One region of the Hahella aquimaris genome, then DNA from elsewhere that is predicted to be linked to it. Evidence: predicted binding sites of a transcription regulator. Region 1 holds the regulator's gene; the other holds the start of a gene.
The links. The regulator sigma-54, encoded in region 1, starts transcription at its own class of promoters, with help from an activator protein. The targets are predictions, from matches to a motif close to TGGCACNNNNNTTGCTNT.
Positions count from the first base shown of each region.

Region 1 (14,725 bases):
GAAGACGACGCCGAGCGTGACCGCCTCAAGGAACTCATTCAGCTTTGCGTGACCACAGAAGACGCCAATTCCGCGGATGGCGCCGGTTTTATCATCCGCACGGCCGCCGAGGGCGTCGGCTCGGAAGAGTTGAAGTCTGATATCCTGTTCCTGCAAAAGCTCTGGTTGTCTTTACGGGAGAAGATCAAATCTTCGCCGGCGCCAGGGCCGATATATGAAGACCTGCCGCTTTACATCCGTACTCTGCGCGACCTTGTTCGCCCCTATACCGAAAAAATACGCATCGACTCCAGAGAAAGCTTCCATAAGGCGTTGAAGTTCGTGGATGAATTTGTCTCTGAGATTCGCAATAAGCTGGAATACTATCCTGGCGAGCGTCCGATTTTTGATTTGTACAGCGTTGAAGATGAGCTGAAGAAGGCGCTGAGTCGCAAGGTGCAATTAAAGTCCGGCGGCTACCTGATTATCGACCAGACTGAAGCGATGACGACCATAGACGTCAATACGGGCGCGTTTGTCGGCCATCGCAACCTCGAAGAGACCATCTTCAAAACCAATCTGGAGGCGGCGCGCGCCATTGCGCGACAATTGCGGCTACGAAACCTGGGCGGCATCATCATCATCGACTTCATTGATATGGAGGACGAGGAGCACAAACGCCAGGTGTTGCGTATGCTGGAGAAAATGCTGGAGCGTGATCACGCCAAAACCAAAATCAGCTGCGTGAGTGAGTTAGGGTTGGTGGAAATGACTCGCAAGCGCACCACTGAAAGCCTGGGCCAGATGCTGTGTGAGCCCTGTCCCGCCTGCGATGGTCGCGGTACGGTCAAGACAGCGCAAACGGTGTGTTATGAAATCTTTCGTGAGATTTTGCGTATTAATCGCACCTATGACGCGCAGGGATATCTGGTGTTGGCGGCGCAAGCTGTGGTGGATTTGTTGCTGGATGAGCAATCCGACAGTGTCGCTGATCTGGAAACCTTTATCGGCAAGCGTATCCGCTTTCAGGTGGAGGTGATGTACACCCAGGAGCAGTTTGATGTTGTTCTGCAATAGATTGCAGCGCACACTTTCCGTAGATATTACCAGCCGGCGGCGACTCTGAGTTTTTGTCGTCGGCGCAGGTTAATCAAGCATAGACGTATACCGCCGGCGGCCCGATTCAGTCATGACCATTAAATCCGTGTTAATCAAGATTACGCAATGGATATGGTATGTGGCTATCGCATTGCTGGTCCTGGTCGCCACTTACCTTTCTTTAGGGCGTAACTTCTTCGACGCCGTGTCTGTGTTCAAGGAAGACCTTGAATTACGTCTGTCTGCATCCCTTGGCGCGACGGTCAGAATGGAGGCGTTGGAAGGAAGCTGGGATGGCTTCGATCCCGTCATCACCCTCAAAAACGTCACTCTAACTGATCCCAATAAAGTCGACAGCGCAATGACGCTGGACTCCCTCGTTGTACAGCCGGACATGGTCAAGTCGCTGTTTTCGATGAAACTGGCTTTGAGTCGAGTAGAAATCGGGGATGTCTCCGTTAACCTGGAGCAAAGCTTGAGCGGCGGCTGGCGACTCCCGGGGTTGGAGCAGAAAGCTAATGGCGGAGGGGCTCTGGACTGGCGGCGTCTGGCGGATTACATGGCTTCGCCAGTGCTGGAGTTTCGAGAAATCCGTTTGCACTGGCGTTATCGCGACAGTCAGGTGGCGGGTTGGCTGATTCCTGTGTTGACGATTCAAGTGGATGAGAGTGACGTGGCTGCTTCGGGCCGAATTCTGCGAGCGGGAGACTATGCAGACCTGGGGCTATTTTCTGTCTATGCGCATGACTTGCTGAGCTCGGGGAAGCTGAATGGCGAAGCCTACCTGAGCTGGCGAAGGGGGGAGGCGTTGGACCCTCTGTTAAGCCTTATTTCCGAGCATGGCTTACAGGCTACGGATATCGAAGCGTCAGGGGCTCTTTGGCTGACGCTGGAAGACAATCGCCTCATCGATATGACTGGGGATCTGGATATCCCCCGATTAGCTTGGGCGGATGAGCAAACCACCCTGGCGCCTCTGCAGAATATCAGGGCGCGATTCAACGCCGCGCTGACTGAACAAGGCGGCTGGAAGGTCACCGCCTATGATCTTGGGCTGGATTGGGCGGGTGACAGCTGGCGCGGTGCGCGCGCTTTGGTGGATGTTGGCGCGGAGGGTACGGTCCGGATGGCCATGGATAATTTGAATCTGGGTCTTTTAAGTCGCTTGAGCGTCGCCGCCGGCATCTTGCCTGATGATGCATCGCGGCGTCTCGCGAGTTACCAGCCGGAAGGCGCGCTGCGCAACATAGGTTTTAATCTTGACGCGAACAGGCAGTTTGAGGTGCTCGCGCAACTTGATCAGGTCAGGGTTGCGCCACATGGCGGGGCGCCTGGCGGCGCGGGTATCGATGGCTTTCTGCAGGTGCGTAATCATGGCGGCAAGGTCATCTTCAAAGGATCGGCGATGCAGTTGAGCTTTCCGGAGTTGTATCATGCGGGATGGACGTTCAGCGCCGGCGAGGGGCGTGTTGAATGGCGTGGTAACGATGATTATGTGTATGTTTTCGGAAACGGGCTGCGGCTGAAAGAGATAAATGGGCTGCAAGCGGAGCTGAGCGGCGCTTTTAGCATATTGTTGCCTCATGACAAGACTCGTGAGCTTAACCTGGAGCTGGCGATAGGAGTGGAGAATGCGGATGCTCGAGTGGCCTCTCTGCTTGTGCCGGGCCATATTATTCCGCAGGAACTCAATCGTTGGTTAAATCAGGCGGTTAGAGGCGGGCAGGTGACTACCGGCGGCTACTTCTATTCCGGTGTGGTCGGGCCTTTGGCGACCGCTGCCAATCACCGCTCGCAGATGTTTTTCAATCTGAAAGACGGGCGTTTGCATTACGCAGAGGGTTGGCCTGAATTGGAACATTTTGATGCGCGTCTCGCGATCATCGGAGGCGAGTTGAGCGCTATTGTCGGCGAGGGGAGTATCGCCGGTACCCAGGTTCGCTCAGTGAAGGTGAAGCGCGACGGCGGAGGGGGCGCGGACTCGCTGCTCCATATCAGCGCGAATATTCGGCCACAGCAAAGCGATTGGGATTATTGGTTGAAAAAGTCGCCCATCGCCAATGTGACTGCGCCGGTTGTGGAAGACTGGTCTGTCAGCGGCGCCAGCTCTGGCGTGCTGGACTTGACGTTAGACACGGTCGGGGTTGGCGCGCCTCGCATAGATCTCAAGTTGAAAGCGGCTGGATTGAATTTGCAGTCTGAGCGTAATGATCTGGCGTTAACGGATTTACGGGGCAGTCTTTCCTTCAGCACTGTCGATGGCATTCGGGCGACGGGCATGCAAGGGGCGATATTTGGACAGCCCGCGAACCTGGACGTGACGACCTCAAACTGGTCGGAACAACGCAAGACACTGGCGTTAAAGCTGGCGAGCAAAATAGAGACGCCTACGCTGCTGGATTGGCTTAAGATCGAGCGGAAAGTCCCTTTGTCTGGCCAGCTACCTTATCGTCTTGCTTTGGATCTTGATCACACTGACAAAAGTCGCATCCGGCTGCGGTTGGACAGCGAGCTGTTGGGCGCTGGCATTCGGGCTCCCGCTCCTTTCGAAAAGGCGATACAGGATAGTCTTCCCCTGTCAGTTGTGCGCGACTGGGAGACGCAGGGAGGTCGTGAAAACTGGTCTGTCTCAGTGAAAGATCTGCTGAAAGCGCGTTTTGAAGTCAGTGACGGAAAGGTCAACCGGGGCGCGCTGGCGTTTGTCACGGGGGATAGCGCTCCCGAAGGCATGGAGCTGCCTGCCCGAGGCGTCAATGTGTCTGGACAGCTATCACGATTGTCAGTGTCAGAGTGGCGCGCTTATCTGCCAGAATTCCTCGGCGCTGACATGGGGGATACGCCGGCAAGTGCGCCAGATTGGCTAAATCGCGTGTCGATGCAGGTTGGGAAGCTGGAGGTCGCCGGCGAGTGGTTCAGTCAGGTGGATGTGCGACTGCAACGGGGCTCCGGAGGGCTCGATATTTCACTGGATGATGGCGAGAGACTGACGGGGACTTTGTCTATCCACGATGACGCCCGCAAGCCGCCCTTCGCAAAGTTTCGGCGCCTGTATATCTCTGATAGCGCCGCCACAGTGGTGGAGAAGCGTATGACGCCTGCGGACGTGCCTTTGGCGCAGGTAGATATCGAAGACCTGCGCTTGGGAGGCAAACAGCTTGGAAGCTGGGCCTGGGTGACGCAGCCCAGGGAAGATGGCGTCGTCTTCAGCAATATGTTTGGGCGTCTCGCCGACGCAACAGTGACGGCAAGATTAAGCTGGCTGATGGATCCACAGACCGGCCACCAGACGTCAATTCTCACTGGGGACATGAAAGGCGTCAACTTTGATCGTTTTTATGAAAACCTTGCGGAGGAGGCCCCTTTGACCGCGGAAGATTACAGCTTCAATACAGGCATAGTCTGGCAAGGCGGTCCTACTGAGTTTCAGTGGAAAGACGTTACGGGACAAATCAGTTTCAAGATGAGCAGTGGCGTATTCCGTGAGGCGTCCAACTCGGCCAATATCTTCCGGGTGTTTGGCATTTTGAATACGGACTCAATTACCCGGCGCTTGCGTTTGGATTTTTCTGATCTGTACCGTAAAGGCCTGGCTTATGACCAGATTGAGGGTGAGGCGCGCATTGAAGAAGGGGTGATGAACTTTGAAAGTCCTCTCGCGATCCAGACCCTTTCCAGCGGATTTAAGATAACCGGCAAGACCAGTCTGGTGGATGACACTCTGGATATGCAGATGGTGGTCGTGCTGCCGGTAACGAAAAACCTGCCGCTGGCGGCGGTTTTGGTGGGGGCTCCCCAAGTGGGAGGCGCCTTGTTCCTGATCGATAAGCTACTGGGGGATCCGCTCAGCCGGATGACCAGCGCCACATATAAAATCAAAGGTACATTGGATAACCCTGAAGTCAGCCTGCAGCAAATTTTTGATAACACCAGCGGCGGTTCGGCTTCTCAGAGAAGGAGAGCGGATTGATGAGCAAGTTCACACTGGCGATAGTGCAGTTGGTCAGCACCAGTGATATAGAGCAGAATCTGGCCCGAGTGGAGCGCTGGGTGGCGGAGGCGGCAAGTGGCGGCGCGCAGTTGGTGCTGCTGCCGGAGAACTTTGCATTATTCGAAAGCAAGCGATCTTTGGATATTGGCGCTGCGGAGGCGGACTCCGAGGGCCCTATACGACGATTTATCGCCGGGCTGGCGAAACGTTTTGGGGTTTGGATTATTGCGGGTTCGTTGCCCTGTGCGCAACGTCCTGACGGCGCTTCCATTAATGGTCGCGTGCGCTCTGCCTGCTGGGTGTTCGACGATAGTGGGGACACGGTTGCCCGTTACGATAAAATCCATTTATTTGATGTTGATGTAAAGGACGCTTATGGGGCCTATCGAGAGTCCGCCATATTTGAGCCGGGCGAGCAGGTGGTGGTGATCGATACGCCATGGATCAGAATCGGCCTATCGATTTGCTATGACTTGCGTTTCCCCGAATTGTTTCGGGCGATGGCGGAACAGGGGGCGGAGTTGGTGACGGTTCCTTCCGCATTCACCTATGTGACAGGCGAGGCGCACTGGGAGACTTTACTGCGGGCGAGGGCGATAGAAAATCAGGTGTTTATCGCCGCGGCCAATCAGGGGGGGCGTCATTCAGAGTCTCGACGCACCTACGGGCATTCCATGGTTATCGATCCCTGGGGCAAAGTTGTGGCGGGACTGGAAGAAGGAGAGGGGGTTATTCTCTCCACTCTGGATAAGGCGGAGCTGCAGGAAGTCCGGACCAGAATGCCCGTACTCGCTCATCGCAAACTCAAGTAGCGTTCTTTAATCAATCAGGCGTCGTCAACGACTTCCTTCAAGTAGCGATACAGCTTTTTGGCGGCGCCGCGATTCTTGTTTTCCGTCATGTCTTTTTGCGCAGCGCGAATCAGTTGACGCAGGTGTTGCGCCTCTGTGTTCGGGTACTGATTCATAAATTCAGTCACTGCCTGATCTCCTTCTGAAATCAGCGACTCCCGCCAGCGCTCCAGGCGATGATGCTCAGCCGCCTTTTGTACGGAGCCCAGGTCGAACTTGTCGAGAAATGAGCGAACCTCCTCCTCGTCTACATCCCGCATTAGTTTACCGATAAATTGCAACTGGCGGCGTTTGGCTTCATGGCTGCCGATTTTATTATAGGTGTGTATCGCTTCATGCAAGCGATCAGTTAGCGGAAGCTGGGTGAGTTGGTCTGCTTTGAGTTCCGTCAGCCTCTTCCCTAGCTGCTGCAGCGCCTCCATGGCCCGTTTACGGCTGGATTTACTGGGAGGCAGATCCTCTTCGTCGTAGTAATCGTCTTCGAAATCGTCGTCGTGATGTGAATGGTTCATTGAAATGCTCGAATCAATTCTCGGAAACTAAAATGGTAACACAGCGCTCAAGTAAGATAAGGATAGACAGGCATTCGCCCTTGCGCCTGGTCAGGCGTAGGCGATTGTGGCGAGTCCCAGAAATGACATGAACCCGACCACGTCCGTGACTGTGGTTAGGATGACGCCTCCAGCCAGAGCAGGGTCTATTTTCAGGGTTTTTAGTATCAATGGTAAAGCGGTACCGGCGATGGCGGCCACGGTCAGGTTGATCAGCATCGCTGAAGCGATCAGGACGCCAATGGTGACGTCGTTGAACCAGACCATGGCGGCGGTCGCCACCACGAAAGCCCAGAGCAAGCCGTTAAAGGCTCCCACCAGAAACTCCCGGTTCATCAGCCAGCGAATGTTACTCGAGCTGACTTTGCCCGTGGCCATCCCTCTGATTACCAATGTGAGCGCCTGGCTGCCTGCGATGCCGCCCATGCTTGCGACAATGGGCATTAATACGGCCAGAGCGACTACTTTTGCAATGGTTGCTTCAAAAATACCAATGACTGCCGAGGCGAGAAAGGCGGTGATCAAGTTTATCCCCAGCCAGACTGCGCGGCTTTTAGCGGTCTTCATGATGGGGGCGAACATATCTTCTTCTTCGTCCAGACCCGCCATACTTAAGATTTCGTGGTCGGCGTTTTCGCGGATAACGTCAACCACGTCATCGATGGTGATGCGGCCTACGAGTTTGCCTTTGTCATTGACGACAGGGGCTGAAACCAGGTCGTGGCGTTCGAACAGGGTGGCGACCTCTTTATCGGAAACAATCGCAGGAATCGGCTCGACATCCGTGCGCATGATCTCTCGCACGGTGGAGCTAAGGCTGGACACCAAAAGTGTGGTGACAGGGAGTACACCAATAAAGTCATCTTTTCGGTTCACCACCAGCAAGCTATCGGTCATGTTGGGCAGACTTTTGTGGCTGCGCAGATAGCGAAGCACAACGTCGACGGTAATGTCCGGACGCACGGTGATCATGTCCGTGTTCATCAGGCCGCCGGCGGAGTCTTCTGGATAGGCCAGTACTTCTTCCAGGCGCTGGCGATCCTGAGCGTCCATGGTCTCCAGGACTTCCTGGATGACGGCTTCCGGCAATTGCTGTAACAAGTCGGCGAGGTCGTCGACTTCGAAGTCTTCGGCGATCTCAATAACGTCCTGAGCATTCATTTCGCTGAGGAAGTCGGAACGAATTTCATCGCTCAGATATTGAAGAACTTCGCCATCCAGTTCGTCATCGACTAACTGCCAGAGTAACTTCCGCTCATTGGGCGGAGACGATTCCAGTAAGTGGGCGATGTCGCTGGGGGATAGGCCGCCGTTCAGAATGCGCGCGACCTGCTGCAAAGACCCGCTTTCCAGCGCTTCCGCAATGGAGCGCATACGGACCTTGGCAGTGCTTTTTTCGGTCGCTTGAGGCATAGACTTACATCCGCGTTTAGGGCGGCCCGCAACGGGCAGCGAGGAAATTGCCGGATTAAATACAGAGACGGGCTCTGCGCCGTTGTGGCGCCAGTATAAGCGAGCCCACTATAAAGTGTAAGTTAAGACGAAAAATAGTCTAAGGAAAATCAGGGAATTGTCTTACTTTATTCAAGCGGTTTGTATTGTCTGGTATGTTTGGAAGGGATGGGGCGAAGCGCCCCGAAAGCATTAGGGTTATTCACCCTCTCCGAAATAGTCCTCGATCAGAGCCTTGATGGCGTGAAAGGCTTCCTCTTCGTCCGGGCCTTCTATTTTCAAAGTGAGAAGCGTTCCCTTGCTGGCGGCGAGCATCATGACCGCCATTATGCTTTTTCCGTCAACTTCCTGGCCTTCTTTGGCTACTCTGATCTTACTGGCGAATCGGCCGCTGGTGGACACGAATTTGGCCGCCGCTCGGGCGTGCAGGCCAAGCTTATTAATAATAGTGACTTGTTCCTGGATCATGGGGCGCGATGAATATAAAAGATTGAAATTTCCTGAATGTTGGATTCAGGCCGGTTTAATTGTTAAGCGACAGTGGCTTCTTATTGTTAAAACCTTATTGCGCCAGCTCTTTGTGGCGCACTTGGACATTATCATATTTTTTCTTGAAATGCTCTCCCAGGCACTCGCAGATATAGACGGAGCGGTGTTGCCCGCCAGTACAGCCGATGCTGATCGTCATATAGGTGCGGTTGCTGTTCTGGAAGTGCGGAATCCAGGTCTCAAGAAAGCTGATGATGTGCTGCAGCATCTGTTCCGGTTCCGGATGCTGCTTAAGGAATTCAATGATTTCCTGATCAGTGCCTTTATAGCCGCGCAGTGCGGTGTCCCAGTAGGGGTTGGGGAGGCAGCGTACGTCAAACACCATGTCGGAATCCGACGGCACGCCATGCTTGAAGCCGAAAGACTGAAAGAGCAGAGCCAGCTCTTGGGTTTTGTGTCCGATAACCCTGATCTTTACCTGATCTCGTAACTGGTAAATGGAGAGGTCGCTGGTGTCTATGTAGAGGTTCGCCAGGGTGGCGATTGGCTCCAATAACTGCTTCTCTTTGGCGATGGCTTCTTTCAGCGATGTGCTTTTACTGCTGAGCGGGTGCTTGCGACGCGTTGCATGAAATCGTTTGATCAAGGTGGCGTCATTAGCGTCAAGATAGATGATTTCCACATCGATATTATGCGCTTGCAGAGTGGCGTAAATGGACGGGAAGTCCGATAAGTCCCTATAAAGATTACGGGCGTCTATGCTGACGGCGAGCTGCTGGTTTTGGGTTTTCCCCTGATCCAGCACCTCTTGGGTGAGAGGCGAGAGGAGACCGATAGGCAGGTTATCGATGCAGTAATAACCCATATCCTCCAAGACATGGAGCGCCGTACTTTTTCCGGAGCCTGAACGACCGCTTACGATAATCAGCTTCATGTCTTCCTCTTTCCATCGAAGCTGGATTATTTCTCCAGCACCCTCCTGAACAGGGTTTCGTCGTTGTCACAGTCGCGCAGGTGTTCGCAGAAGCGACGGTCATTGAATTTCTGGGCCAGTTGGCTCAGTAGGTCCAAGTGTTCGCTGGTGGCCTCCTGAGGCACGATCAGAACGAACAGCAGGTCTACGGGTTCGTTGTCTATGGCGTCAAAAGGGATCTTGTCCTTGAGTGTAATCAAGGCCCCTATGATGCGGTCGCAGTTTTCCAGGCGGCAGTGGGGTATTGCGATGCCCTGGCCGATACCAGTGCTGCCGAGTCTTTCACGGCAGATCAGGTTGGTAAAAATGGCGTTCTCGTCCAAAAATGGAAAATGTTGCGCAATCAGATTGGCGATATATTCGAGAACGCGCTTCTTACTCGAGCCCGACACCCCACAGCGTGTGAGGGCGGGCGAGATAATTGACTCAATAGTTAGTGTGGTTTGGGCCATGTTCTGTTATCTGGCGGATGCGCCGTGCATCCGATCAACGTGCTTCTCTTTGTGTTTGAGGATCTGGCGATCTAATTTGTCCACCAGTGCGTCAATTGACGCGTACATATCTTCGTGTTCAGCATTGGCATGCAGGTCAGCGCCGCTTATGTGCATGGTTGCTTCTGCAATCTGACGCTGTTTTTGAATGGAGAGCGTAACTTGGACATTACTGATACTGTCGAAGTGTCGTTCGAGCTTGTCGAACTTGTTGTTAACGTAATCTTTCAGTGCTTCAGTTAACTCGACTTGATGTCCGGTGATGTTCATTTGCATACTTTGCTCCTAATGCCAATATACGGTGCATTATGAATTTTGCACTTCCATGAAAAATACTAGCACATCCAGTTTGTGACTATTTGATTTAAGTCTTATACCTGTATTCCTCCTTTTAAATTAATCGCTTACGTTCATTGGAAGGCGGAATGGAAAGCGCCTCCCGGTACTTTGCGATCGTGCGACGGGCGACGTTGATGCCCTGTTCGCCAAGCAGCGCAGCAATTTTGCTGTCGCTCAATGGTTTCTTCGGTGATTCCGCCGCAACTAACTTCTTGATAATAGCTCTAATAGCGGTCGAAGAACACTCGCCACCCGTGTCTGTGCTGACATGGCTGGAGAAAAAGTACTTCAGCTCAAATACGCCGCGAGGAGTGTGCATATATTTCTGGGTGGTCACCCGGGAAATGGTTGACTCATGCATCTCCACCGCCTCCGCAATATCGTGCAGCACCAGCGGCTTCATCGCCTCTTCGCCGTACTCTAGGAATCCTTGCTGATGTTCGACGATTTGTGAAGCGACTTTCAACAGAGTTTCATTACGGCTTTGCAAGCTTTTGATAAACCAGCGCGCTTCCTGTAACTGATCGCGCAAGTAAGTGTTGTCTGAGCTGTTGTCCGCGCGTCTCACCAAGCCCGCATAGCCAGGGTTGATGCGGATCTTGGGGGCGATTTCCGGATTCAGCTCCACCAGCCACCGGCCATTGTTTTTTTTGACGATAACGTCAGGAACCACATATTCGGTATTGCTTTCCTGAATGCCTTCGCCCGGTCTTGGGTTCAAACTTTGAATCAGCTTTAGTACTTCCCGCAGATCGTCTTCTTTCAGGCGGCTGCGACGCATTAGTTGGGCGTAGTCGCGGTTGCCAAGCAGATTGATGTAGTGGCTGACCACCAGCTTGGCTTGACCTAGCCAAGGGGTGTCTTTCGGCAGTTGATTCAGCTGGCTCAGCAGGCAATCCTGCAGGTTGCAGGTGGCGACACCGGGAGGATCGAATTGCTGGATACGTTTTAAAACTGCGCATACTTCGTCCAGCTCAATTTCTTCTTCCCCCTCAGTTTGCAGACCGCTATGAATTTCATCGGGAGTGAGGGAGAGATAACCATCAGGACTGACTGCATCAATAATCGCTACGGCGATCATGCGGTCAATGTCGGACATGGGGGTAAGGTTGAGTTGCCAGAGAAGGTGGTCTTGCAGGGTTTCGCCTTTGCTGTTGCGGGACTCGAAGTCGTATTCGTCATCCTCGCCGCCGCTGTAGTTGCTTGATCCGCTTTGGAAGACATCATCCCAGGCGGTATCGACGGGCAAATCGTTCGGAATGGAGTCGGACCAGTTGTCCTCTTCAGCGAACCCCCCTTCATCCATGCCCGACTCCTGCGTTCGTTCCTTGCTGGAGTTGTTGGCGAGCATGTCGCTGATCGTATCGTTCTGAACGTGGTTGGGTGATTCGTCCTCTTCAGACACTTCCAGCATGGGGTTGGACTCAAGCGCTTGTTGAATCTCCTGCTGTAAATCCAGTGTTGAAAGCTGCAAAAGTTTTATTGCTTGTTGCAGTTGCGGGGTCATGGTCAGCTGTTGACCCAGCTTTAACTGCAATGAAGTTTTCATAACCATCTGATGCTTACCACCGATTCAGGCACAGATCTTGTGAGTTTTTCATAGTTATTAGGTGCTTTAATCCTAAGCTCTTGAGCCTTGAGGTCCATCTGGGATGGAGACCGCCGGTTAAACTAAAGTTTGAACTGGTCACCCAGATAGACCTCTCTAACCTTTGGGTTGGCAAGGATATCACTTGGGGCGCCGCTTGCGATAATAAATCCTTCACTGACAATATAGGCGCGTTCACAAATATCCAAGGTCTCGCGCACATTATGATCTGTAATTAAAACGCCGATGCCGCGCTTTTTGAGATGCTCAATAATCTGCTTGATATCGTTGACGGAAATAGGGTCCACCCCGGCGAATGGTTCATCCAGCAGGACAAATTTTGGCTCTGTGGCCAGCGCGCGAGCGATTTCCACGCGTCGACGTTCGCCCCCTGAGAGGCTCATGCCAAGGCTTTTGCGAATATGGGTGATGTGAAACTCCTGTAGCAGTTCTTCCATTTTTAGTTTGCGCTCCTTGCGGCTGAGATCTGCTCTGGTCTCAAGGATGGCGTAGATATTGTCCTCCACTGACAGCTTTCTGAAGACCGATGCTTCCTGTGGCAGATAGCCGATGCCCTTGCGCGCTCTCCCGTGCATAGGCAGGCCAGTGATTTCCGCTTCGTCAATGAATACGCTGCCTTTGTCGCTGGGGATCAGTCCTACCACCATGTAAAAGCAGGTGGTTTTTCCTGCGCCGTTAGGTCCGAGGAGGCCAACGATTTCGCCGCTGCGAATTTCAACGGACACATCTTTTACAACAGGCCGTTTTTTGTAGGCCTTGGCCAGATTTCTGGCAGTGAGGGTGCTCATTGTTTATTAGATTTGGGCGGATGATAGATGATTTCAACCTGCTCGGTTTGATTGCCCGATGAGGCTCCCTTTGCCGTGACTAAACGCTTGTCTGTGAAATAAATGATTTCTTCGCCTTCCACTGAGCTGTTGTCCTGAAGAATGCGCGCATGGTTACGCATAACGACTTTACTCTGGCTGCGGTCATAGTCCATGTTTTCTGCGTAAGCGTGGGTTTCAGTTTGTTTTTCTTCGTCAAACTGCACCAAATGAGCAGGCTTGCCGGTTGCTTGGAAGCGACTGATGCCATTGTCATCGGTGTATAAAATGACTTTGTCCGCCTCAATGCTGGATTTGCCTTGGGTAATGACGACATTGCCAATATAGGTGTCGATGCCTTTCTGGCCGTCTCTCTCCCAGCGACCGGCTTTGATGCGCACTGGTTCATCGCTGCCGTTAAGAAGGTCCAAAGCATGGCTTAACGGGGCGAAAATAAAGCCCAGCAACAGCGCCACGGTGAATAGTTTACTTGGGTTGTGCATAAACGCCGGTTACCTGAGAAAGTAATACAATAAGCTTTTTATCAATGTCCGCCTCCATTCCGACAGCGGTTAACTGATTGATATTTGAAGTTATCTTAACGGGTTGATCGGTGCTGATAAAGCGTGACTTGTTGTTGTAGTCAAGCGCTTGCGTTTGCATGAGAATCGGCGCGCCGTCGTTGGATGCGCCATTTACCTCTACATCTCCACGCAGTTTCAAGGTGTCCTGCTTGATAAGCAGTTCGCCCTCCAAAGACTCTACATGCCAGCTTTTCTCCCCTTGCTGGAAGATTTCCAGGTTGGGGCGCGTCAGTACGCCAGTGTCCGTATCGGGGTAGTGCTTCGCCAGTTGGCTTTGCAGGCGGCTGGTGAGTGCGCCTTCTTTGTTGTAGGTGGTGTAAACCGCGTTGATGACAAATGCGTCAGGCTCGTCTTTCAGGAGTGACTCTTCCTCGAAGAACGGGGCGCTTGCTTCGTCCTGATAGGCGACTAGATAAAAAACCAGAAACGCCGCCAAAGCCGCGTAGAGCCACTTGCTGTATTGTCTGAACAGTTCTGTCATGAAGTTATAAATAGGCTTCCAAGGAGGTGTGGAGCAGGCCTTTGGCCGCAAGAATCATATCGCTTACTTCCCTGACTGCGCCTTTGCCGCCTTGGGCGGAGGTGCAGTAGGCGGCATGTTGGCGAACAAACCAGTGACCGTTCGGCACAGTAACGCCAAATCCGCAGCTGCGAATCGCCGCAAGATCAGGCAGGTCGTCGCCAATATAGGCGCATTCATTCAGCTCCAAACCAAGCTTGTCACGAATTTCATTGAGCCCGACAAGTTTGTCTTCGCGGCCTTGCAGTAACTCTAAAATGCCCAGGTCGCTGGCTCTTTTGGCGACCATGGCTGACTTGCGGCCGGTGATGATGGCGACGGTTACTCCAGCTTTTTGCAATAGTTTGACGCCAAGTCCGTCGAGTATGGAGAACGGTTTGAATTGCTCGCCAGATTCGCCGAAGTAGAGAGTCCCATCCGTCAGAACGCCGTCTACGTCCAGGGCCAAGAGTTTAATCGGCTGTAAAGCCAGGATCTGTTGTTCGGTCAACGACGGCGACATCAAATGACTCCTGCGCGTAGCATATCTTGGGTGTTGAAGGCGCCGATGACTTTATTGTCAGCGTCGACGACAGGCAGGGCGTTGATCTTTTTCTCTTGCATCAACCCCAGGGCTTCTGCGGCGAGCATGTCTTTGGTGACAGATCGGCAGTTTGAGGTCATGACTGTATCAATGGCGCTGCTGCGTATATCAATGTTTTTGTCTAAAGTGCGACGTAAATCTCCGTCAGTAAACACGCCTAGCAGCTTGTCATTCTCATCGACAATACAGGTCATTCCCAGACCTTTCTGTGACATCTGCAGTAACGAATCACTTAGTGAGGCGCCTGATTTGACAACAGGAACAAATTCGCCCGTATGCATGATGTCGGATACCTTTAGAAGTAGTCTGCGTCCCAAAGCTCCGCCAGGGTGCGAGAATGCAAAATCTTCCGCTGTAAAGCCGCGTGCTTCCAGCAGCGCTATCGCCAGGGCGTCTCCCAATACGAGACATA
Region 1 is NZ_CP132203.1:261,479-276,203, forward strand. Features, by position in the region: gene rng (ribonuclease G) at 1-1,056, shown strand, start outside; gene O5O45_RS01335 (YhdP family protein) at 1,169-5,044, shown strand; gene O5O45_RS01340 (carbon-nitrogen hydrolase family protein) at 5,044-5,877, shown strand; gene yjgA (ribosome biogenesis factor YjgA) at 5,892-6,428, opposite strand; gene mgtE (magnesium transporter) at 6,519-7,880, opposite strand; gene O5O45_RS01355 (HPr family phosphocarrier protein) at 8,118-8,387, opposite strand; gene rapZ (RNase adapter RapZ) at 8,482-9,342, opposite strand; gene ptsN (PTS IIA-like nitrogen regulatory protein PtsN) at 9,369-9,833, opposite strand; gene hpf (ribosome hibernation-promoting factor, HPF/YfiA family) at 9,840-10,148, opposite strand; gene O5O45_RS01375 (RNA polymerase factor sigma-54) at 10,264-11,760, opposite strand; gene lptB (LPS export ABC transporter ATP-binding protein) at 11,883-12,608, opposite strand; gene lptA (lipopolysaccharide transport periplasmic protein LptA) at 12,605-13,129, opposite strand; gene lptC (LPS export ABC transporter periplasmic protein LptC) at 13,113-13,691, opposite strand; gene O5O45_RS01395 (KdsC family phosphatase) at 13,696-14,232, opposite strand; gene O5O45_RS01400 (KpsF/GutQ family sugar-phosphate isomerase) at 14,232-14,725, opposite strand, start outside.

Region 2 (14,725 bases), 3.3 Mb from region 1:
AATCGCCGCTTCAGGTTGGTGGTCGACCGCCGCAACCTCTGCAGGCGTGGAAGCGCAGATCACCTTTATCTGATCGTCACGGCAGTATCTGCGCAAAGCGGGCGGTTGCGCCGGGCCGATGTTCAGAACGCAAGTCGGGGACATGACGGTCAGCCAGTCGAATAGCAGGTCGTTTGGCGAATTGGCCACTTGGATTTAACCTATGGTGCAGTCGGTATGGATAGAGGAACGAATACAAAAAAAGCGCTGATCCATCAGCGCTACTGTTACTTGGTATCTGCAAGTATTTAAGCAGGGTAAACGAAGAAATGAAATGAAAAAGACTCTGAATTGCTTCAGACAATTAGAGTGTAGTAAAGCCTATGCTAGCGCGTTAGACGGATTATCCATTAAACTCGGAAGCGTATTTTCGAAATGCGATAACAAACTAGAAAACGCTTTTACTCGATAGCGCAACCTAATGAAACTCGGAGAAATATATGCATAGTAGAACTCTGTCAAAAATAGGCGTGGCATTGTTCACATTCTGCTTCAGTTTGTTTGTTCAGGCGGAAGCGCCCCTCACCGGAGACCTCATCGACCGCTGGATAAAGTCCCAGAAAGCCGTCCAGGAGTGGGGTGACAAGCACGAAGAAGAGTTGTCCAAATACGAAAAAGACAACGAAATGATACCCAGCAATATCGACGACATTGTCGCGCCGCTGAAAGCCTCAGGACTATATGGTCAGGTTGAAGACATTGTAGAAGACTACGGTTTCTCCACTCCAGAAGAATGGGCGAGCACGGCGCTGCGTATTTTCGGCGCCTATGCGGCGATTGAGATGCAGGGGCAGCAAGTCGATATGGAGGCTATGAAGCAGCAATTGGCGGAGCTGGAACAGAATCCGAATATCAGCGCGGAACAGAAGAAAATGATGCGGGATATGATGCAGCAAGGGCTGGCGATGATGGAGAAATTCAAGAATGCGCCGCCTGCGGATGTCGAGGCGGTCAAGCCGCATATGAGCAAGCTGCGTAAAGTGATGGAAGAAAGCGGCGGCGGCTTGGACGACTGATCCTCGTTGGCCTCTATGCCTCTTAGAAGACTGCAGCTTATGGCTGCAGTCTTTCAACTTCCCAACTCTCTCCGACCTTCTTATATATAAAGCGATCGTGCAAACGGTTTGCGCGGCCTTGCCAGAATTCAATCGTCACTGGTCTTACCCGATAACCGCCCCAAAATGAGGGCAGTGGCACTTCGCCTTGCTTAAAGCGGTTTTTCATCTGCTCGAACGCCTGTTCCAGCAATACACGCGAGCCTATCGCCTGGCTTTGCTGCGACGCCCAGGCGGCGACCTGGGATTCATGAGGACGGCTCAGAAAATAGCGGGTGGCTTCCGCAATGGAAAGCTTCTCCGCCACGCCAGTGACGCAGATTTGACGCTCCATCGGCAACCACGCGAAATGCAGGCTGACGTTGGCGTTTTCCGCGATATTCTGCGCCTTGCGGCTGCCCAGGTTGGTGTAGAACACGAATCCGGAGGCATCCAGGTTTTTCAGCAATACGATGCGCTGGCTGGGAACGCCCTGCGCGTTGACCGTCGCCAGGGACATGGCGGTGGGGTCGGCGTTCAGGTCGGCGTCGATCGCCATCTGCAACCAGTTTTTGAATTGAACAATGGGGTCGTCGGCCAGGTCTTTGCGGGACAGGCCGGAATAGAGGTACTCGCGTCTGATGTCGTCTAGTTTCATGAGTGCTGCAATCCGGACAAGCTGATGATTTAGCGGATGATTCCGCCGACGGTCTGACTGGTATTGTACGGCAATTCACGCCGATGCGCTCACTGGAGACGCTGCGGACGCGTTTAAGGTCGAATAAGTCTGAGATGGGAGATAGGAATTGGTGAGAAATAGAAATTTATCTGGATAGAAAAAATGAGTGAGAGAATCAAAGTTGGGGCGATACCGCTGAATTCGCCCGTGACGGATCAGGCCGCCTGGGAGTGATCCAGACCGAAACTTTCAGTCAGGCCGCGATAGCCCAGTTCTCTTTCGATGGACTGCAGAAAATCAAGCGAATCACGCAGGTTGTCTTCATCGGAGGCGTCGAAATTCATTGTGATCAGTTCTTCGAGCCGTAAAAGTTCGATGTCAGAAAAAGTCTCCAATTGTTGTTGATTATGCATGTGGTAATCCCTCACTAAGGTTGCAGTTTTATTGTGGAGATAGCAGGTTTCATTTTGATTGCGCGCGTTATGAAGCGACTTGACGCTGATCATTAAATAAACTCCTGCCGGAAGCCTTCATTTATTAATCGCTAACTGCGGACTACTAGCTCCGATACTGCTCGTTATTCCGTTACTGCAGGGTAATAACATAGGAAAAAATTGAGGGAAACGCCAACGCTGATTTTACAGTGGGACAGAAGACGTCAGCGAAGTCGACGTATGAGGGTTGTTGGGAAAAGTGCGTCCGTGGGCGGCTGCCAGCACGGACGCAGGGAGTCGCTCAATATCAGAAAGCGGAAGCGACCGCGGCGACGCCTGTGGCGATCGCGCCAGCGCCAAGGGTTTTGCGGGTGGCGTTGGTTTTTTCATAACGTTTGGCCAGCGCCGCGACGCCCCAACCAACCAGCTGAATCATCGCTGTCGCCAGAATGAATCCGCTGACGTAGCTGAAAGAATCTGCGCCGGCAGGCTGTTCCGCAACGTGGGCGTAGCCATGGAAAATTGCAAACAAAGCGACCAGCGGAGCCGCCGCCAGAGTCAGCATGCGGCTGTTTCCCGCCACCAGCAGCGCAGCGCCAAGTACGAACAAAGAAGCTGTGATCATGGCTTCAGGAATGGGCAGGCTCACGCTTGAGGCAGCCAGCAAACCGCCAGTCAACATGGCGCCCAGAAACGCCAGCAACAGACGCGCTTTCTGGCCGGTTTTCCAGGCCAGGAAGCCCACGCCCAGCATGGCGACAAGGTGATCCAGGCCGAACATGGGGTGAGTCAATCCAGAGAAAAATCCGCCGACGACGCCGTGACCCGGATGGGCGACGGCGGCCATGGAGGCGCCCAGGCCTGCGGTGAGTAATAGAAATTGAGCTTTGGTGAATCGCATTAATCTGCTCCCTTGTTGGAAATGAGTGCTGTGTCGTCGTCCGCTTGGGACGCTAAGCCGCTTGCAGCATACCTTGGTCAATAATAAAACTGATTATGTCCTGCAGGCCTTCGCCGGTCTTCATATTACTGAAAATAAAGGGTTTGTCACCGCGCATTTTCCTGGCGTCGCGATCCATGACCTCCAATGAGGCTCCCACGATTGGCGCCAGATCGGTCTTGTTGATGACCAACAGGTCGGACTTGGTGATGCCGGGACCGCCTTTGCGGGGAATCTTGTCGCCGGCGGAAACATCGATGACATACAGGGTAAGGTCGGACAGCTCCGGGCTGAACGTGGCGCTCAGGTTGTCGCCGCCGCTTTCCACCAGCACCAGATCGAGTCCGGGATGGCGCGCTGTCAGCGTGTCGATGGCGGCGAGGTTCATGGAGGCGTCCTCCCGAATGGCGGTATGGGGGCAGCCGCCGGTTTCTACGCCAATAATGCGGTCTTCAGTGAGCGCCTGATTGCGGATCAGGAACTGGGCGTCTTCTTCCGTATAGATATCGTTGGTGACCACGGCGATATTAAAGCGTTCCCGCAGTTCCTGACACAGACGGGCCACCAGCGCAGTTTTGCCGGAACCCACCGGGCCGCCGATGCCGACGCGCAAAGTTTGTGTGCTCATAAAAGCGTTACCTCCAGATGATGTTTCTTGTCCTGCTCGCCCTGTTCAGGATCGGAACAGGCGCGAGTATTGCGTTTCGTGTCGGGCGCAAGCCATAGCCCAGCCGGGCAGGGATGCGCCGAAATTTTCTTCTTTTATCTGCGTCGCGGCTGCAACTGTCTCCGCCAAAATGGGCATCAGTCGCTGTAATATGCGCTGCGCCGCCGTCTGCGCCAGCGGCAATGTCTTTCCCGCTACGGCGATCTGGTTTTCCAGCCAGCTCCACAGAAACCCCAGGGCGGCGTTCTCCGCATCAATGTCCCAATGCGCGCAGGCCAGCGTCCACAACGTCAGCAGGGACGCCGGTCGCTCCAGCCAGGGCTCCGCGCCGGGGACGCCTAAGTCTCGCAGCAGCTTGGCCAGGGCTTTGCCCACATGGCGGTCTTCGTCCAGCAACTCCTGGGTTTCACGCGCGGCGAGCAGCCAGGCGTTCCAGTAGGTGATTTGTTCGTGGTCATTGGCGCGCCAAGCCTGCAGCAGCTTGAACAACACGGGCAGATCGGTTTTCCCGAGCCCTTGACTGACCACGCCCTGTAACCAGTCGTGGATTTTTTCCGGCGTGTCGACGCCGCCGTGATCAATGGCCCACTCCAAGCCCTGCGAGTAGGCGAATGCGCCCACAGGCAAGGCCGGGCTGGTCAGGTTCATGAGTTTCAGCAACGCTAAAGGCGGCATGGGCGGCTAGTCCTCTAATGCTCGTGAGGGTGCGAATGAAGGTGAACATGACCATGTGGATGTTCATGATCCGGCCCGTGAAAATGGTAGCGCGCACTGAGTTCCCTGGCGTCGTGACGACTCTGATCGTGAGACTGGTCGTGGCCATGATGATGACCGCCATGTCCGCTATGTCCGCCATAGGCGCCGTTTTCAGGATTGAACGGCGCAGACTCGTGAATGACTTCCAACCCATACAGGCGGCACAGATCCTCCAGAACATGATCCGGTTGGAAGCGCACCCAGAGCTCGCCAATCTGTAGCGGCGTATGTCGGTTGCCCAGGTGATAGCAAATCTGCGCAAACTGACGCGCTTCGCTGGCCTGCGCGGTAGCTACGGTTTCCGGCGCGGCGCTGATGGCGTAAATATCGCCGTTTTCAGCCGCCAGCAGGTCGCCGTCGAGTAACGTTTTACCGCGCTCCAGAAACAATCCGACCTCCTCGCCGGACTGCGTTCTGGCGCGCAAGCGACCGCGTTTGCGTTCGTCATAAGTGAGGCTGATGACGCCCGCGATAGGGGGCGTTTGTGTTTCCGCGACGTAGCGTTCAGTAATGCGAATCATGCCATCCCTCCATCTTTAAAACAGAAAATAGCGCTGCGCCAGAGGCAGGACCTTGGCGGGCTCGCAGACCAGCAGCTCGCCGTTGGCGCGCACTTCATAGGTTTGCGAATCCACTTCCATCTGCGGCGTCAGGTCGTTCAGCACCATGCTTTTCTTGGTGACAGTGCGGGTGTTGCGGCAGGCGCTGAGCGGGGACTGCAAACCGAATTGCTCTTTCACCCCGTTATCCAGAGCGGCCTGACAGACAAAGGTGAGGCGGGTCTGATGCATGGCCTGACCGAACGCGCCGAACATGGGGCGATAGTGCACCGGCTGCGGCGTCGGGATGGAGGCGTTGGCGTCGCCCATGGGAGCGGCGGCGATCATGCCGCCTTTGATGATCAGGGAGGGTTTCGCCCCGAAGAAAGCCGGCCGCCACAAAATGATATCCGCAAGCTTGCCGGGCTCCAGTGATCCCACCTCGTGAGCGATGCCATGGGCGATGGCGGGGTTAATGGTGTATTTGGCGATGTAGCGCTTGGCGCGAAAGTTGTCGGCGCGCTCGGAGTCCTGCGCCAGCGGGCCACGCTGCACTTTCATTTTGTGGGCGGTCTGCCAGGTGCGGCAAACCACTTCGCCAACCCGTCCCATGGCCTGAGAGTCGGAGGAGATCATGCTGAATGCGCCAAGATCGTGCAGGATGTCTTCCGCAGCGATGGTTTCCTTGCGGATGCGGGAATCGGCGAAGGCGACGTCTTCTGGGATATCCGGGTCCAGATGGTGGCACACCATGAGCATGTCCAGATGCTCGTCCACTGTGTTGATGGTGTAAGGTCGGGTCGGATTGGTGGAGGAGGGCAGCACGTTCAATTCGCCGCAGGCTTTGATGATATCCGGCGCATGACCGCCGCCAGCGCCTTCGGTGTGATAGGTGTGGATGGTGCGACCTTTGAACGCGGCCAGCGTATCCTCCACAAAACCGGACTCATTCAGCGTGTCGGTGTGGATGGCCACCTGCACATCGTATTTTTCCGCGATATTCAGGCAGTTGTCGATGGAGGCGGGGGTGGTGCCCCAGTCCTCATGCAGCTTTAAGCCCATAGCTCCGGCGAGCATTTGTTCTTCCAACGCCGCCGGCAGACTGGCGTTGCCTTTGCCGAGAAAGCCCAGATTCATGGGAAAGGCGTCGGCGGCTTGCAGCATCTTGCCCATATGCCAGGGGCCGGGCGTGCAGGTGGTGGCGTTGGTGCCGGTGGCGGGACCAGTGCCGCCGCCCAGCATGGTGGTGACGCCGGACATTAACGCTTCTTCGATTTGCTGCGGACAGATGAAATGTATGTGGGCGTCGATGCCGCCAGCGGTGGCGATCATGCCCTCGCCGGCAATGACCTCGGTGCCGGGACCGATAATGATGTCGATGTTGTCCTGAATATCCGGGTTGCCTGCTTTGCCAATGGCGGCGATGCGACCCTGCTTAAGTCCGATATCCGCCTTGACGATGCCCCAATGATCCAGGATCAGTGCATTGGTGATGACGGTGTCCACCGCTTCCGTATTGGGGCGTTGCGACTGTCCCATGCCGTCACGGATAACCTTGCCGCCGCCGAATTTCACTTCGTGGCCGTAGGCGGCGTAATCTTTCTCCACTTCAATCCATAATTCGGTGTCGCCCAGGCGCACCCGGTCGCCTACGGTTGGCCCGAACATGTCGGCGTAGGCGGCTCTAGAAATCTTTGCCATGGTGATAAGTCCTGCTGTGTAACCTGTTTGCGTGCTGCCTTATTTTTGTCGCGCCGGGCGTCGTCATAAGGCGCCCATGACATCGCCACGGAAACCGTAAACCTTGCGCTCGCCGCCCAGGGCGACCAGCTCCACCGTGCGGGTTTGTCCGGGTTCGAAACGCACGGCGGTCCCAGCGGCGATGTTCAGGCGGAAGCCGCGCGCATGCTCTCGCGGAAAGGACAGCGCCGGGTTGGTTTCAAAAAAGTGATAATGAGAGCCCACTTGCACCGGCCGGTCGCCGGTATTGGTGACTTCCACGGTAATGGTCGGCAGGCCGGCGTTGATTTCGATGTCGCCGGGGAGGGCGTCTATTTCTCCTGGAATCATGACTGGATCTCCATCAGCGATTAAGGGATAGGGTTATGGACCGTGACCAGTTTGGTGCCGTCCGGAAAGGTGGCTTCCACCTGCACCTCTGGAATCATTTCCGGTATGCCATCCATGACGTCATCCCGCGTCAGCAGCGTGCGGCCGTAGGCCATCAGCTCAGCTACGCTGCGGCCATCCCGGGCGCCTTCCACGATTTCCATGCTCAGGTAGGCCATCGCCTCCGGGTAATTCAGTTTCAATCCCCGCGCTTTGCGCCGCTCCGCCACCAGCGCGGCGGTGTACAGCAGCAGTTTGTCTTTCTCTCTAGGGGTGAGTTCCATCGTGAACTTCCTCTTTTATCTTGCGGTTACTTTTATTGTTGGATAACTGCGATGTTTGGGTCTTAGTGGCTGATCAGCTTTCGCTTCAAGTCACGTCTGTGTCAGGTCGCCCATATCCGCGGCGGATGACTTTCTACCCCGATTAACGCTGGACGCAGCAGGGACCACGCCGCCATAAACAAATGCTTGATGGGTTCCGACTGCTGGCACAGCGCGCGCAGAATGATCAGGTCATCCTTGCGCGTCAGGGTCCAGCGCAAGCCTTTGTCTACTTCAAGGGCTGTGATGACTGTATTCGCCTGCAAGGCTTCGCGGCACTGCTGCAGCAGTTTTTGCGGCGATTCCTTCTCATATCCGGCGAGCAGCGATCCGTAAACCTGTTGTCCCTGCAACCCCCACGGCTCTTGAAACCCGGGGCCTTCGCCGCGCAATGCGACCCGCTCGAAGAAGCAGGGCGCGCCGTCACGCAGAATCTGGGTGGTCTGGGTGAAGGCTCCATGGGCGAATGGGGCGTCCGCCGCCGGGCGTCCCAATGCGGTGATTTCCCAGACGATAAAGCGGCTGGCGGCGCTGGTATGCAGCTGTAAGGTCTGTGCGCCATCGGCGCCGTCGTAAATGATGTTTTCCTGGGGCAGCCATTCCAGACTGTCCGCGGCGGCGCAGTGCAGCCGAACGGTCTGACATTGCCGGTGTCCGGCTGCGTCAGTGCGATAGATTTTGCCGGCGGAAGGGGTAGTGAACAGCGCGCCTGCGCCTTGCTCCACTCTGGCGTCAATTTCGATTTCATCTCCGCAAACCAGACCGCCGGGAGGATGCAATATATAGATGTGGGGGCGTTGCGCGCCTTCTGGATAAAACGGTCGCTGCACCCGCAAAGGGCCTTGATGAGCGGCTTGCTTCAATATGGTGCGACTTGACTCTTTAGTCAGGTTTAAGGTGAGCGACGCCCGCCAGTTTCTGGCGCCGGTGGCGGCGGAAGAGCCAGGATTCAATTCCTGCTCCGCCTGCTTGTTTGTATCGGTGAATTGCTCTGCAAGCATTACGCTGCGTACCTTTACGCTGGGGTCGCGTCCTCTGTCCGCGACTTTCTTCTTACCTGCTGCGCCCTGAAACAATGCGTGGGCGCGCTCATTTCTGTCTCGTTGTGGCAAGTCATTAAGCGAATGCTGTGCCAATCCCTCGCCATTTTGGCGCTGACAGGGCGGAGGCGGTGGTTTAAAAGCGTTCAGGCTCTCTTTTTTTGCACCGCTTTGGTTCATGGATTGGGCGCGCCTTAAGTGGGTCGTCAGACATTTTTTGAGAGCGCCCCGTTATTGTGCCCCCATGCTTGAGACATGGGTCACACTGGTGCGAATGGGGGCTCCGTAAAACTACGTATCTTTGGGTTTTCAAATGTAACGTTATGAAATCAAAGAGATAAAAAAGTGATGGAACACTGCGTGCGTTGCTTGCGACGGGAGAAACTCACAACATTAACCCGTATCGGAGTTCGTACAATGAAAAAAATGTCTAGGCGTGTTGGGATTGGTTTGAGCGCGTTGGCCCTTTCAATCAGCGCCTCCCTGGCGCAGGCGGCGGACACCATCAAGGTGGGCGTTCTGCACAGCCTGAGCGGAACCATGGCTATCAGCGAGACAACTCTGAAGGATACAGTTCTCATGCTCGTGGATGAGCAAAACAAGAAGGGCGGCCTGCTTGGTAAGAAGCTTGAAGCCGTCGTGGTTGATCCCGCTTCCAACTGGCCGCTGTTCGCAGAGAAAGCGCGCGAGCTGTTGGAAAAAGACAAAGTGGATGTGGTGTTCGGTTGCTGGACCTCCGTCTCACGCAAATCCGTACTGCCGGTGTTTGAAGAGCTGAACGGCCTGTTGTTCTATCCGGTGCAATACGAAGGGGAAGAGTCCTCCAAGAATGTTTTCTATACCGGCGCCGCGCCCAACCAGCAGGCGGTGCCTGCGGTCGACTACCTGATGAATGAGCTGGGTGTGAAGCGCTGGGTGCTGGCGGGCACCGACTATGTGTATCCGCGCACCACCAACAAAATCCTGGAAGCCTACCTGAAATCGAAAGGCGTCAAACAGGAAGACATCATGATCAACTACACGCCTTTCGGGCACTCCGACTGGCAGAGCATCGTCTCCGACATCAAGAAGTTCGGTTCCGCCGGCAAGAAAACCGCAGTCGTCTCCACCATCAACGGCGACGCCAACGTGCCTTTCTATAAAGAGCTGGGCAACCAGGGCATTTCCGCGGAAGACATCCCGGTCGTGGCCTTCTCCGTGGGTGAAGAAGAGTTGTCCGGTCTGGACACCAAACCCCTGGTCGGCCACCTGGCGGCCTGGAACTATTTCATGAGCGTGGACGCGGAAGCGAACGATGAATTCATCGATTCCTGGAAAACCTTTATCAAGGATAAAAAACGCGTCACCAACGACCCCATGGAAGCGCACTTCATCGGCTTCAACATGTGGGCGGAAGCGGTCAAGAAAGCCGGGACTACCGATCCAGACGTAGTCGGTCAGGCAATTGTCGGCGTCACGGTGCCTAATCTGTCTGGCGGCTACGCCACCATGATGCCGAACCACCACATCACCAAACCGGTGCTGATTGGCGAAATTCAGGAAGACGGTCAGTTTGAAACCGTGTGGCGCACTTCCGGCGCTGTCATGGGCGACGCCTGGTCCGACTATCTGCCAGGCAGCAAAGACCTGACGGCGGACTGGACGCTACCTCTGAGTTGCGGCAACTACAACGTCAAAACCGGCAAGTGCTCCGGGCAAAACTATTAATCGATCACGCCCATCCCATCGCGGAAATTACTGTGACGCCGGCTTCGACTGGCGTCACAGCGCAGACTTCCGCCGGGCGCAAACCGCTACGGAAAGAGTAACCCATGCGACGACTTTCCCTCCTGTTTTCCCCAAGCTCGCGGCTGAGTTTTGTAAGACTGGGCTGTGCGCTATTAATGATATGTATGTGGATGCTGGGTTCCGGCGCACAGGCGGAGCCCGCTGACGCACGCCTGGAACCCATTCTTACCCAATTAAAGACGGCGGGCTTTGCTGAAAAAGAGCAGCTCGTCAGCGCATTAAGCGAGATTGACGATCCCCAGGTCGCTCCCATTCTCAGCGCGTTGCTGGAAGGCGATCTACAATACGCCAAGAAAGGCGAAGGCGAAGTGGTTATCTTGCGCTACGCCAATGATCTTTACTCTGCGCAAAACGCGCTGACCGGCGAGGTGACTGAGGACGTTGAGAAGCGCGCGTTCAAGAAGATCAGTGTGAATAATTCCCTGCGGCAATTGCTGCGGGAAAGTCTGGCGGCGCTGCAATTACGTGCGCCGGATGTGAATGTGCGACTGGAAGCGGCGCGCAATATGATGAAATCCGATGACGCGAGCAATATTCCTCTACTGCAGCGCGCGCTGGAGAAAGAGCAGGATGCGTCCGTTCAAGAGCTGTTATCTGTCGATCTGGCCATGTTGCAGGCGCGCTATGGCGAAACAACGCAGAGTCGGGTGGCGGCGATAGAGCAGCTGCAGGGCGAGCTGTATGTGGAAGTGCGTTCGCTGCTGCGCAGCTTTCTGAACACCAACGGCCAGGGCGAGTTCCTGGAGCCGGACCCAGCCGTAAGGCAGGCGGCGCAGGAGGCGTTGGATGCGATCGAAAGCCTGGTCGCCTTCAATAAAGGCGTGGAGAACGTGTACTTCGGCGTCAGTCTGGGCGCGGTGCTGTTGCTGGCGGCGGTAGGGCTGGCCATCACATTTGGTGTGATGGGAGTCATCAATATGGCCCACGGCGAGATGATTATGCTGGGCGCTTACACCACTTATATGATTCAGCAATGGATGCCGAACCATATTGAGTACTCTTTATTTGTCGCCATTCCTGCGGCGTTTCTGGTGTCGGGGCTGGCGGGCGTCGTGATCGAGCGTGGCGTGATCCGTTTTCTTTACGGTCGCCCACTGGAAACCCTATTGGCCACTTTTGGCATCAGCCTGTGTCTGCAGCAACTGGTCAGAACCGTTTTTGGTTCCTTGAATCAATCCGTTATTACGCCGGCCTGGATGTCGGGCTCTATTGAGATCAACGGCGCACTGTCTCTGACCTACAACCGTTTATACATCATTATCTTCAGCATTCTGGTGCTGCTGGCGCTGGCGGCGTTGCTGCGTAAAACCCAGTTCGGACTGCAAATGCGGGCAGTGACGCAAAACCGGCCCATGGCCAGCTCCATGGGGATTCGCACAGGCTGGCTGGATGCGCTGACCTTTGGTCTTGGGTCCGGCATCGCCGGTATCGCCGGCGTGGCGTTGAGTCAATTGACCAATGTCGGTCCCAACCTCGGTCAGTCCTACATCATTGACTCATTTATGGTGGTGGTGTTCGGCGGCGTGGGCAATCTTATGGGCACTTTCGTCGGGGCCATGTCCCTGGGCGTCGCCAATAAACTGATGGAGCCCTTCGCTGGCGCGGTGCTGGCGAAAATTCTGGTGCTGGTTTTCATCATCTTGTTTATTCAGAAATACCCGCGAGGCATGTTCGCCCTCAAGGGCCGCGCGGTGGAGGGCTGATAATGCAGTTGGGACCTGTCACTCGACTTCTCATGAACGATAAAGGCGGCCGCTATCTGCTGCTGGCGCTGGCTGCGTTGGCGGTGATCGTGCCGCTGTTGAATCTGACCATGGCGCCGGGCTCGGCGCTGCATGTGTCCACCTACACGGTAACATTGCTCGGAAAATATCTCTGCTATGCCCTCTTGGCGCTGGCGGTTGATCTGATCTGGGGATACTGCGGGATTCTCAGTTTGGGGCACGGCGCTTTTTTTGCCTTGGGTGGCTACGCGATGGGGATGTACCTGATGCGCCAGATCGGCGATCGGGGCGTTTACGGCGATCCGTTGCTGCCGGACTTCATGGTGTTTTTGAACTGGAAAGAGCTGCCCTGGTATTGGCATGGCTTCGATAATATCGGTTTCGCCATGCTGATGGTGGCGTTAGCGCCTGGGCTGCTGGCGTTTGTGTTTGGCTGGCTGGCGTTTCGCTCGCGGGTCACCGGGGTTTATCTCTCCATTATTACCCAAGCGCTGACGTACGCGCTGATGCTGGCGTTTTTCCGCAATGATATGGGATTCGGCGGTAATAACGGCCTGACGGATTTCAAGGATTTGCTGGGCTTCAACCTGCAATCGGACGCCACCCGCTGCGGCTTGTTCATCGCCTCCGCCGTGTCGCTCATGCTGGGGTATGTCCTGTGTCGCCGTATCGTTAACTCCAAACTCGGGCGTGTCCTGGTGGCGGTGCGCGACGCGGAAGCGCGCACGCGGTTCTTGGGGTATCGGGTGGATAAATACAAGCTCTTTGTATTCGTTGTCTCCTCGGTGCTTGCGGGAATAGCCGGCGCGCTCTATGTCCCTCAGGTGGGCATTATTAATCCCGGCGAGTTTTCTCCCATCAACTCCATTGAGATCATCATCTGGGTGGCTGTGGGCGGGCGCGGTACGCTGTATGGCGCGGTCATCGGAGCTGTGACGGTGAACTACGCGAAAACTTATTTCACCGGCGCGTTTCCTGAGCTTTGGCTGTATTGTCTGGGCGCTTTGTTTGTGATCACCACTCTGTTTTTACCCAAAGGGTTGGTCGGGCTGCTTGAGCGCATCCGTCCAAGGAGAAAGTCGGCGTCACCAGCGCAATCTGAAACGTCTGGGGACGCCGTCACGACTACCGGTACCGCCGCGTCGACGCCAAGTGAGCCTTCGCGTCCCGCCGCCGCTGACCTGCGCGCCGGGAAAGCGGTGGAAGTCAGTCCCAGCTCATAAGGAAAGATCATGCAAGCGAAACATCTGGAACAGCCCAGCATTCTTTATTTAAACGGCGTCTCTGTCAGCTTCGATGGTTTCAAGGCGCTGAACAGCCTGTCATTGATTCTGGCTCCGGGAGAATTGCGCGCGATTATCGGCCCAAACGGCGCAGGCAAGACCACCATGATGGATGTGATCACCGGCAAGACGCGGCCAGACACCGGGCAGGTGCTGTTCAACAATAACATCGACCTGACTCAGCACGACGAGGCCGAGATCGCCAATATGGGCGTCGGCCGCAAATTCCAGAAGCCAACGGTGATTGAGTCGCTGACGGTGTTTGAAAACCTGGAGCTGGCGCTGCAAGGCGGTCGCAAGGTGTATGAGGCCTTCTTCCACCGGCTCAGCAAGGCGCAGAAAACCCGCATTGATGAAATTCTGAATCTGGTGGATCTCAGCGCCAGGGCGGACGAACTTGCTGGCGCGCTCTCTCACGGGCAGAAGCAATGGTTGGAGATCGGCATGCTGCTGATACAGGGGCCGGAATTGCTGCTGATCGATGAACCAGCGGCGGGGATGACCGACGTGGAAACCGAGAAAACCGCCGAGCTGTTCAAAGCCGTCTCCAAGCAACATTCCCTGGTGGTGGTGGAGCATGACATGGACTTCGTGCGCGCGCTGGAGTGCAAAGTCACGGTGTTGCACGAAGGACGCGTCCTGGCGGAAGGTTCGCTGGATCAGGTGCAGAAGAATCAGCAGGTGATTGAGGTTTATCTGGGGCGGTAACGATAAGTAGACGCCCCTGGATCAAACAGCGACAGAATAATCGAGTAATGTCATATGTTGAACGTACAGAACGTAGACTTGTTTTACGGCGCCAGTCAGGCCTTATATGGCGTCAGTATGGAAGCGGAGGCGGGCAAGGTGTCCTGCATTCTGGGTCGCAACGGGGTGGGTAAGACCTCCTTGCTGCGTGCGCTGTCCGGTCGCCATCCCGTCAAAAAGGGCGCGGTGCTCTGGCAGGGGCGCGATATAGCGCGACTCTCCCCCCATGACCGCGCCAAACTGGGCATTGCCTACGTGCCCCAGGGGCGTGAGATATTTTCCCAGCTTACGGTGTTGGAGAACCTGAAAACCGGCTTCGCCGCCATTCCTCGCAGTCAGCGCAGCATACCTGAGGAAATTTTCACCCTGTTTCCCGTGCTGAAAAGTATGCTGAAACGCCGCGGCGGCGATCTCTCCGGCGGGCAGCAACAGCAGCTCGCTATCGCCCGCGCCCTGGTCACCCGTCCCAAACTCCTGATGTTGGACGAGCCGACGGAAGGCATCCAGCCATCCATCATCAAGGATATCCAGAGCGTCATCGGAAGACTGCGCGACAGGGGGGATATGGCCATAGTGCTGATCGAACAGTACCTCGACTTCGCCTACGAACTCGCCGATAACTA
Region 2 is NZ_CP132203.1:3,527,062-3,541,786, reverse strand. Features, by position in the region: gene O5O45_RS15670 (DUF6231 family protein) at 1-189, opposite strand, end outside; gene O5O45_RS15665 (hypothetical protein) at 480-1,055, shown strand; gene pdxH (pyridoxamine 5'-phosphate oxidase) at 1,093-1,731, opposite strand; gene O5O45_RS15655 (hypothetical protein) at 1,968-2,165, opposite strand; gene O5O45_RS15650 (HupE/UreJ family protein) at 2,494-3,087, opposite strand; gene ureG (urease accessory protein UreG) at 3,140-3,754, opposite strand; gene O5O45_RS15640 (urease accessory protein UreF) at 3,800-4,468, opposite strand; gene ureE (urease accessory protein UreE) at 4,483-5,070, opposite strand; gene ureC (urease subunit alpha) at 5,086-6,789, opposite strand; gene O5O45_RS15625 (urease subunit beta) at 6,853-7,158, opposite strand; gene ureA (urease subunit gamma) at 7,179-7,481, opposite strand; gene O5O45_RS15615 (urease accessory protein UreD) at 7,583-8,656, opposite strand; gene urtA (urea ABC transporter substrate-binding protein) at 8,978-10,267, shown strand; gene urtB (urea ABC transporter permease subunit UrtB) at 10,372-12,051, shown strand; gene urtC (urea ABC transporter permease subunit UrtC) at 12,054-13,295, shown strand; gene urtD (urea ABC transporter ATP-binding protein UrtD) at 13,305-14,063, shown strand; gene urtE (urea ABC transporter ATP-binding subunit UrtE) at 14,118-14,725, shown strand, end outside.
Region 2: the regulator sigma-54 is predicted to act here: its motif matches at 8,910-8,927, upstream of urtA (urea ABC transporter substrate-binding protein).